One region of the Shewanella sediminis HAW-EB3 genome, then DNA from elsewhere that is predicted to be linked to it. Evidence: predicted binding sites of a transcription regulator. Region 1 holds the regulator's gene; each other region holds the start of a gene.
The links. The regulator LexA, encoded in region 1, represses DNA repair genes until DNA is damaged. The targets are predictions, from matches to a motif close to TACTGTATNNNNATACAGTA.
Positions count from the first base shown of each region.

Region 2: SSED_RS11350 (LexA family protein) is a predicted target of LexA. The motif match lies at 1,497-1,516, and genes of this name have one in related genera.
Region 3: SSED_RS08580 (DNA topoisomerase III) is a predicted target of LexA. The motif match lies at 1,415-1,434, and genes of this name have one in related genera.

Region 1 is NC_009831.1:225,839-229,241, reverse strand. It holds gene plsB (glycerol-3-phosphate 1-O-acyltransferase PlsB) at 1-1,441, opposite strand, end outside; gene lexA (transcriptional repressor LexA) at 1,592-2,212, shown strand; gene SSED_RS01020 (cell division inhibitor SulA) at 2,209-2,721, shown strand; gene coxB (cytochrome c oxidase subunit II) at 3,140-3,403, shown strand, end outside.
Region 2 is NC_009831.1:2,626,725-2,630,127, reverse strand. It holds gene acsA (acetate--CoA ligase) at 1-197, opposite strand, end outside; gene SSED_RS11355 (manganese-dependent inorganic pyrophosphatase) at 441-1,361, opposite strand; gene SSED_RS11350 (LexA family protein) at 1,536-1,961, shown strand; gene SSED_RS11345 (Y-family DNA polymerase) at 2,097-3,350, shown strand.
Region 3 is NC_009831.1:1,983,378-1,986,780, forward strand. It holds gene purF (amidophosphoribosyltransferase) at 1-547, shown strand, start outside; gene SSED_RS08575 (hypothetical protein) at 811-1,287, shown strand; gene SSED_RS08580 (DNA topoisomerase III) at 1,453-3,403, shown strand, end outside.

The DNA.
Region 1 (3,403 bases):
AACTATGCAACGTGATGGGCTTACCGAAATTCACATACCCTTGGCCGAAATTGCCTAGCTTACGCAGGGCACCAAATACCTGCCAGACAGATTCTTTCTTTTTCTTCTTACCGCTCAATTCCTTATGGTATGTCGCCACCTCCATCACATGATCATAACCGAGATAGACAGGAACCAGAGTCACAGGACGCTTCATGCCACGCAGGACACTGTTCAGCGTCATAGCCAACATGCCGGTCTTAGGTGCGAGTAACCTTCCGGTACGTGAACGCCCGCCTTCGGTAAAATACTCAACAGAATAGCCTTTAGTGAAAAGCTGATCTAAATATTCACGGAACACGGTGGTATAAAGCTTGTTTCCTCTGAAGCTGCGACGAATAAAAAAGGCGCCACCTCTGCGGAACATGGGGCCTGCAGGCCAGAAATTAAGGTTAATACCTGCTGCGATATGCGGTGGAACCATCCCCTGATAATAGAGGATGTAGGAGAGCAACAGGTAATCCATATGACTACGGTGACACGGCACATAGATGATCTCATGGCCATCATGGTGCAGCCGTCGAACCTCTTCCGCCCCTTTAATGTTGATGCCTTTATAGAGTTTATTCCACAACCAGGTCAGAAAGCGCTCGGCAATTCGAACCAGGCTATCGGAATAGTCTGCGGCGATCTCATCCAGGTATTCCATCGCTTTCGCTCTGGCTTCAACCTCGGTGATCTTCTTGCTCGCCGCTTCCTCTTGAATCGCCTTCTTCAGGGTCTCGGAATTAATGAGCGCATGGAACAGTGCCTGCCGCTTAGGCAGAACCGGCCCCGTCATCACTTTACGCTGTCGACTAAAATGAACTCGAGCCACTCGAGCCAGTTTCTGGGCTATACGTTTATCGGTTCCATGTTCATCGGCCATATAGCGCAATGAAACGGCACTCGAAAACTGCACAAAATTATGTCGTCCCAAAAACAGGATCATCAGACACTTTCTAAGCCAGGTGGGGTTTTCACGCTCAAGTACAGCGGCCTTCATGGTGTCATCTTCTTTTCCCGGAGTTCTTCCCCAGTAAAGACTGACTGGCACAAGTTGAATATCGAGCTCAGGGCGCTCTTTATGGATCTTCAGCAGACTCATAAAGCTATTCAGAAAGAAATGATTGCTCTCTCTTTTCCCCATGAGGGGTTTAGCGCCTTCGAGACACACTACTCTTGGCGCCGACTCACCACCGACTTCGAGTGGCTGATAGGGGCTAGGAAGACCTAGATCTGCGGTGATTTCACTTAAGGCTGCAATATCACTGACAGACTCAGTTTTCATCACATAAGCGAGAGGTTTATCCGGATCTAAATTAAGATCTTTGAAGGGTTCGTGGGGCACAACAATAGTGTGTACCAACTTGTTCTGTAACCAGCGTAATGATTTAAACCAAAGAGAGTCTTGTTTGGACATTTTTCTTATGCAATGTGAGCCATGTTAATTACTGCATAGAATACCAGAAAATGGACAGGGATACCCAAAACCTTAAAATTTGGTTAATACTTGCGCTGAAAGAAATACTGTATATACTAACAGTTACTGTATAGAAAGACAGGATTCACCATGAGACCATTAACACCAAGACAAGCCGAGATCCTTGAACTGATTAAACGTAACATTGCAGATACAGGCATGCCGCCTACCCGTGCAGAGATTGCGAAACGTTTAGGATTCAAGAGTGCCAATGCCGCAGAGGAGCACCTTAAGGCATTAGCTAAAAAAGGCTGTATTGAGATTATACCAGGTACATCTCGTGGCATTAGACTGACTCAAGCCAATGAAAGCGAAGAGGAACTTGGCTTACCATTGATAGGTCAAGTAGCCGCTGGTGAACCGATACTGGCTCAAGAACATGTCGAACAACATTACCAGATCGACCCTGCTATGTTTCGCCCAAGTGCTGACTTTCTACTGAGAGTACGTGGGGACAGCATGAAGAATATTGGTATCCTGGAGGGAGATCTTCTTGCCGTTCATAAAGCCGAACAGGCTCGAAATGGTCAGGTTGTTGTCGCTCGTGTAGAAGATGACGTCACGGTAAAACGTTTTGAAAAAAAAGGTAGCATCGTCTACCTACATGCCGAAAACGAAGACTACTCTCCAATCGTCGTCGACCTTACCAGTGAGAGTTTAAGCATCGAGGGCTTAGCCGTCGGCGTTATCAGAAACGGAGACTGGCAATGAACTCATTAATTGGCAACAGTCCACGTCACCCTGGGTTATGGGTAAATCTTGAAGATCCATTATCGAATGAACTGCAAGGCTGCACAGTCTCTTCAGTAACAACTCATACCCAAGGGCGTGATGAATTGCAGATGCTGAGTGCCCAACTGGCTTCATTGAGTCATCGAGGTCAGTGGATTGTGCTGATTAGTCCTCCGAACATAGGTTACAAACAGATGTTAACCGATGCCGGAGTGAGGATGGATAGAGTCCTGCTCGTTCATGCTAAAGATGAAGTTGAAACCCTGTGGGCCATGGAAAAAGCACTCACAAGTGGTACATCCAGTGCCGTTATAAGTTGGACCCAATCCTTAGATGCAAGAGATAATCGTCGCCTACAGATCGTCGCTAAAAGTGCTCGTGCAGTAGGTATTGTGATTGAAGTTGCGAATGGCCACTTACATGGAAAAGCCCACATGAACGGCGTTGAGGCATTTAATCAACCCAGTTTGTTTGGTTCATTACACTAGCCTAAATTAATCATTGCTTTACATTACGGCCCCTTCGAGAGGGGCTTTTTTGTGCCTGAACATAAAAAATGTTTAATTATTGATCTTGATCAATATTTGTCCAGCAAGTAAGTTTAAGTCAGTAACAACGATAATTTGTTATATCCGAACAATTTAACCAGCTACGAAGTACATCAACTCTCTGACACAAGAGTGCATTGATCTACCGGGTCTAAATCGGGAGGGATATACTCAGCCGTAAGTGCAGATGTGGTTCAGCCTAGCAGCCATCAATAAGACTGCTTACTTTGCAGATAAAAGTAAAACCGCCAACGCACTTTGAAGTCATCGTTGCTTTTTTGGGAACTGAAGAGTTTGCATAGAGCAGAGACTTACTGTGTGACTCTTCTTTGTCTTTCTATGACAGAGGAGAAGTCTAGTGAAGCAAAAGTTGTATGGTTTGCCGGCGTTATTATTTTCGCCTTCTATCTTAGCTGCGGATATGCCCCTGAACATGACTCAAGGGGTAACAGAGATTAGTGGGCGGGTGTACAACCTGCACATGATCATTCTGTACATCTGTTGCGCTATCGGTATTCTGGTGTTTGGCGTGATGATCTACTCGATGATCAACCATCGCAAATCCAGAGGTGCGGTAGCTGCTAACTTCCACGAAAGTACTAAAGTCGAGATAGCCTGGACG
Region 2 (3,403 bases), 2.4 Mb from region 1:
CGCAGGGCTAATTTACCTTCAATCTCGGTATTGAGATGACGATCGATCGCTTCATAAGCGATATTTATTGTTTCTCTATGAGATAAGTCAGATACAGCAGAAGGAGGCTCTGCAGAAAAGGAGGTGTAGCACTTATGGTAATCGGTCAAGTTTGACGTCACTTGCCGGTGAGGTGGTTTATCAATGGTTTCAGTCATACGGAGGTCTTCCCTGGCTCTGAATGGACCCTATGGCGATACGGCTTGGTATCAGTATAGTAGCCAACCGGTAGACGACTGCTGAATTGCTTGATCTACATCAACTTATTTCTAACCTCTTAAATATTAAACGATATTAATGCTATCTCTTAGTGATTCAACAGATACAAAAAGGCCGAAGCACTATTTCTAATGAAAATTGCTTCGGCCTGATATTTGGAACGGTCGATTAAGCGCTATGGGTTAAGCTAATGCTTCCTGCAACGGTGGCACGACCTGCTTCTTACGGCTCAATACGCCATCAAGCCATACACGGCCATTTTCAGTTGGTTTACCATAAGCTCGCTCGGTCAGGCTTGCATCATCGCTGACAATTAACAGTTCAGAGCCTTCCTTCATGATGTCGGTCAGCAGTAATAGCATACTGTGACGCCCACCTTCGGCTTTCATTGCTTTGATATCGGCTTCCAGCTCGGCTTTGATATCATCGAATACTGAAAGGTCGATAACCTCCAGTTGACCGATACCGACCAGATGGCCGTTCATGTTGAAGTCTTTAAAATCACGCATAACGAGATCGCGTACCGGAGTACCTTCGACGGCAGACTTAACCTTAAACATCTCCATACCTAACGCTTTAAAGTCTTCGATGCCGGCAATTTCAGCCAGCGCTTCGACACACTTAATATCTGCAGTGGTACATGTTGGAGACTTAAAGATAACCGTATCACTCAAGATGGCGCACATCATGATGCCCGCAATATTCGCTGGAATTTCAACACCATGAAAATCATACATCATCTTAATGATAGTGTTGCTGCAACCAACAGGACGGATCCAACACTCAAGTGGTGTAGAGGTGGTCAGATCGCCCAGTTTATGATGATCGACAATCCCGACAATCGTCGCTTCGCCAATATCGTCCGGCGCTTGCGTTAGCTCAGAGTGATCGACAATATACACCTGCTCACCGGCATAGCTTGTCTTAAACTCCGGCGCTTCGAAACCAAACTTTTCTAAGATGAATGCGGTTTCTGGCGCTAACTCACCGAGTCGTGCTGCTATCGATGCTTCACCGATTTGATTTTTCAGGTAAGCAAGTGCAATTGCACCACAAATGGAATCTGAATCTGGGATCTTATGGCCCACAACATAAACTGACATTGATAACTCTCCTATTAGTCCCCCTATTCTACCAAATCTGACTCATTTGAAAAACCTAAATTGGTGCTTAAAAGCGCATGCTCACACACTATGGCTAAAAAAGATTGCCAGCTTGAAGATTACTGCTAAACTGATTACTGTATATTTATACAGTACGCGGTGAATTATTAACTTATGAAAGTGATCCCAATCTCAGCCTGCGCCGGTATTACCGGATTCGAGAGTCCGGCAGCAGATTATAAGCAGCTACCGCTGAGCCTGGATGAACTGCTTGTCGAACATCCCAGCGCCACTTTTATCGGCCAGGCCAGCGGCAACTCGATGCAGAATATCGGTATATTCGATGGGGATATTCTTATCGTAGACAGGCATGTCTCCGTTAAAAATCAAGATGTGATCGTCGCTAATTATAATGGCTGTTTTGTCTGCAAAATTATTGATACCTACAGGCGGTTATTACTGTCAGCCAGCGATGAACACCTGCCGGTGACCATACATGAGTATGATCAGTTTAGCGTTGAGGGCGTTGTTGTACGGTCGATACGGTGCCACCGCCCAAGTCCTCTGCTGACAAAAGGTACAGGTCAGGTTGAGAGTTGATTCGTGAATAAATTTGACGTGAAAGTCGTAGCCAGTCCAGTTATTCGCAATCAATTGTGTTGTAGACACCTCTGTTCCCCATTGCGACTCGTATCTGAATATTTAACATTGATACCGATAGCAAGGGGGAGATAGATGTTTGCTTTGGTCGATGCCAACTCCTTTTACTGCTCCGCCGAGCAGGTATTTCGTCCCGAATGGCGCGGTCGCCCGATTGTGGTTCTGTCGAACAACGATGGATGTATCGTAGCGGCGAATCGTCAGGCCGTTGATGCCGGGATCCCCAAGTTCGAGCCCTTTTTCAAGGTTAAGTCACAATGTGAGCGGTTGGGCGTGATTGCACTCAGTTCAAACTATGAACTCTACGGCTCGTTGTCGGCCAGTATGATGGAGGTCATAGGCCGCTTTGCGCCCGAACAGCATATCTACAGCATCGATGAATCCTTTCTCTCCTTTAAACACTGCTCTACGGCGATCCCCTGTTTAATTAAGCATGGTGAGGCCTTGAGGCGTGCCGTCTGGAAAGAGACCCGCTTACCGGTGTGCGTTGGCATGGCAGAGACGCTCACCCTGGCCAAGATTGCTAATCATGCCGCAAAGAAACATGAGGGATATCATGGTGTCTGCCTAATCGACAATCCACAGCAACGTAAAGCGATCTTACTTAAAATGCTCCCGGGAGATGTATGGGGGATCGGGCGCCGCTTGGCTAAGCGCCTGGATATGATGGGCATCAAGACCGCCTATGCCCTGTCTCAAATGGCGCCCGGGATTGCCAGAAAGCAATTCAGCATTGAGGTCGAACGCACCGTCCGTGAGCTCAATGGCGAAGCCTGCAAAGGCTGGGACGAGGCCCGCGCAGATAAGCAGCAGATATTTTCCACACGTAGCATGGGTGAGCGGATAGTCGATGCCACCTCACTGCAACAGGCATTAAGTAAACATGCGGGAATAGCCACCAGCAAGGCAAGAGAGCAAGGCTCACTGTGTTCGGTAATACATATTTTTGCATCGAACTCCCCCTTCGATGAACACCCGACTGGCTTTAAAATCACCCACCGTTTTGCTTATCCTACTAACGATACCGGCGAGATCACCGAGGTGGTCAACCGCATAGCCGCACGGCAATTTCGAGAAGGGGTCCGCTACTACAAGGTGGGTGTAGGCTTGATCGATCTGGTCAGCGAAGCACATCTGCAGGGGGATCTGTTTGAGCCTCCTAAAAACCCCGCATTAATGCGGGTGTACGATAGGCTTAACCATAGGTATGGCTCAGACTCACTCTTTATGGCTGCCCAGGGGATCACCCCGAAATGGAGCATGCGCAGACAATACCTTAGCCCCCAATACACCACATGCTGGAAGGATCTGCCTAAGATACAGTGCTAGAGGTACTGACCGTAGGTAGATGCCAACAAAGTTGTGCTAGAAAAATAAGAAGG
Region 3 (3,403 bases), 1.8 Mb from region 1:
TAAGAATCGTTATATTGGCCGTACTTTTATCATGCCGGGTCAACAGGAGCGTAAGAAGTCTGTTCGTCGTAAACTCAATGCCATAGGCGTCGAGTTTAAGGGTAAGAACGTTCTCCTTGTTGATGATTCGGTGGTTCGTGGTACGACATCTGAACAGATCATCGAAATGGCTCGTGAAGCGGGTGCTAAGAAGGTTTATTTCGCATCGGCGGCCCCTGAGATACGTTTTCCTAACGTCTACGGTATCGATATGCCAACGACCGCAGAGCTGATTGCTCATGGTCGCGATGTGGATGAGATCAGCAAGATGATTGGTGCCGATGGGATGATTTTCCAGGATCTGGAAGATCTGGTGGAAGCCGTTCGCATGGAAAACCCTGAGATTAAACGTTTCGAGACCTCTGTCTTCGACGGCATTTACATTACCAACGATGTCGATCAGGATTATCTCGATCATATCACTCAGTTGCGTAACGACGATGCTAAGGCCAATCGCAGTAAAGATATCGGCACTAACATAGAACTACACAACGTCTGCCATCCCTAAAAGGATGAAGGGTCACCATCCCATCTCAGCTTACTCTAGCTGAAGGCGAGGTGAGTTAAGTAAAGCCAGTTTCCTTAATCGGAGCTGGCTTTTTTAATGCCCCATTTTTGGAAAATCGGTTCTTTAGGGGCGTTGAGTAGCCCGATTGGGTCCAAGCCTCTGAATGAGTATCTTCTGGATGTTTACGGATAAGTTTGGTGAAAATTTACCTAACTTCTAAAGTTATAGATGAATCGACTCGTTCATATCAGATGGTGCCGCTCATGAAAAAAACCAAACGTTCAACTCGATTTATCAAGGATATCTCTATTCATACCCCTTTTGTGGAGATGCTGGCTCTGTTGATCCTGCTGTGGCTCATCTTTTCTGCCGGTTTGTATTTTTTTGAATCAAATGTCGAAAACTCGTCAATACAAACTTATGGAGATGCGCTTTATTGGGGCATAGCCGCATTTTCCACGGCGGGAATCGCCGATGCTCCTGTCTCCGGTGCCGCTCATTTTATCGGTGGGATCTGGATAGTTATGGGTTCCATGTTGTTCTTTGGCACCATAGTCGCGACAGTTACCGCCTATTTTATGAGGCCAATGCAGGGGCCTCATAAACAGATCATCGACACGATAGAGTACAACCTCGAGCAGCTAAACGAGCTGTCTATCGATGAACTGGATCTGTTGAAAGAGACCGTTGATGGGTTGATCATGCATGTTGAACACATAAAGCAAAAACAGATGAGGTGATGGTTTACCCTAATGACTGACTGTTTATATCTATTAGTTCATCACTGAATCAATTAGATGAGCCAGCCAGACTAACATCCAGGCACTAAACTGCAGGCTTGCAGCAATCAAGAGTTTAGGCTAAAGTTACTGGTAATTTATACAGTGTTTGGTGCCTCTCGTCAGATGATCCTCTATATTGCCGAAAAACCCTCCCTTGGCCGTGCTATTGCCGATGTACTGCCTAAGCCCCATAAGAAAGGCGATGGTCATATCATGGCCGCCAATGGGGATTGTGTCTCATGGTGTATTGGTCATTTGCTGGAACAAGCCGAACCCGACCATTATGACCCTCTATTTAAGTCCTGGAAGTTCGAACACCTTCCCATCATCCCGCAGCAATGGAAGATGAAAGCTAAACCTAAGACACGCTCACAACTCACCGTGCTAAGGGGCTTAGTGAAAAAGGCTTCACAGCTTGTCAATGCCGGTGACCCTGACCGTGAGGGGCAACTACTGGTCGATGAAGTGATAGCTCATCTTGGCGTCAAGGGTGAAAAACTCAATAACACCCAGCGTCTGCTTATCAGTGATCTGAACCCTCAGGCGGTCAAACGTGCATTAGGTCAGATGCGCAGTAATCGAGAGTTTATTCCCTTATCCACCTCAGCCTTGGCCCGCTCCAGAGCGGACTGGCTCTATGGTATGAACATGACCCGTGCCTACACGCTTCAGGGGCGCAAGGTGGGTTATCAGGGCGTGCTCTCGGTAGGTCGGGTACAGACGCCGCTGCTTGGTTTGGTGGTCAGGCGCGATGAAGAGATCGCGAATTTTGTCTCTAAGCCCTTCTTTGAGGTGTTGGCGAATCTGACAACGGATAACAAGGAGGCGTTTAAGACGAAATGGCAGCCCAGTGCGGCATGTCAGCCTTACATGGACGAAGAGGGAAGAGTGCTGGCTAAAGGCTTAGCGCAAAACGTCGTCGGCCGAATTACGAATAAGCCCGCCGAAGTGACGCAAGTGCTGGCGAAAGATAAGAAACAGAATGCACCGCTGCCATACAGCCTATCATCACTGCAGATCGATGCTGCCAAACGCTTCGGCATGAGCGCAAAAGAGGTCCTCGATACCTGTCAGACTCTATATGAACGGCACAAATTGATCACCTACCCTAGATCAGACAGTCGCTACCTGCCAGTCGAACAGTTTCAACAAGCGTCCCAGGTCGTTTCAGCGGTAAGCTCCGGCGCAGCCGAACTGCTAGAGGGGATGACTGCCCCCGATACCAAGATAAAATCCAAGGCGTGGAATGATAAGAAGGTCGACGCTCACCACGCGATCATTCCAACCGAGAAAACCGCTAATCTGTCTCAATTGGGGGCCCGTGAAAGGCAGATCTATCTGCAGGTTGCCCGTCAATACCTGGCGCAGTTTTATCCCCCATACCTCTATAGTGAAACAGAGGTTCATGTCTTGATCGAGGGCGGGAATTTCAAGACTAAGGCGAAGCAGGAAAGAGCACTGGGTTGGAAGCAACTTTTCGGTCGAAATAGCGACAAGCAAAAATCGAATGGCCCTGATAGTAAGAATAACAGTGATGATGATGAAGAGTCGAGTCAGGTACTACCGCCCTTAGTTAAAGGTCAGCAACTTCACTCGGGCATGGGGGAGCTTGTCGAGAAACACACCCAGGCCCCTAAACACTTTACCGATGCGACTCTGCTAGGTGCGATGACAGGGATCAGTCGTTATGTCACCGACCCCGAGATCCGAAAAATTCTTAAAGACACCGATGGCCTGGGAACCGAAGCTACCCGAGCGGGGATTATTGAGCTGTTATTCAAGCGAAGTTTTCTGTCGAGGCAGGGGAAATCAATTCTCTCAACTGAGGTAGGCCAAGGCTTAATCAATAGCCTGCCTATGAGTGCGACCACGCCCGATATGACGGCACTGTGGGAGAGTAACTTAGACGCTATCTGTCGAAAAGAGGCGAAGTATTTAAGCTTCATGTCACCATTAATCGCTTCACTGTCTGAGTTAATTACTCAGGCAGGTTCACAGTTGCCTTCTGCATTGCAGGGGGTAAAGGCGCCGGCTAACAGTTTCAGGAAAAAACGCTACAGTAAGTCGCTTGGCA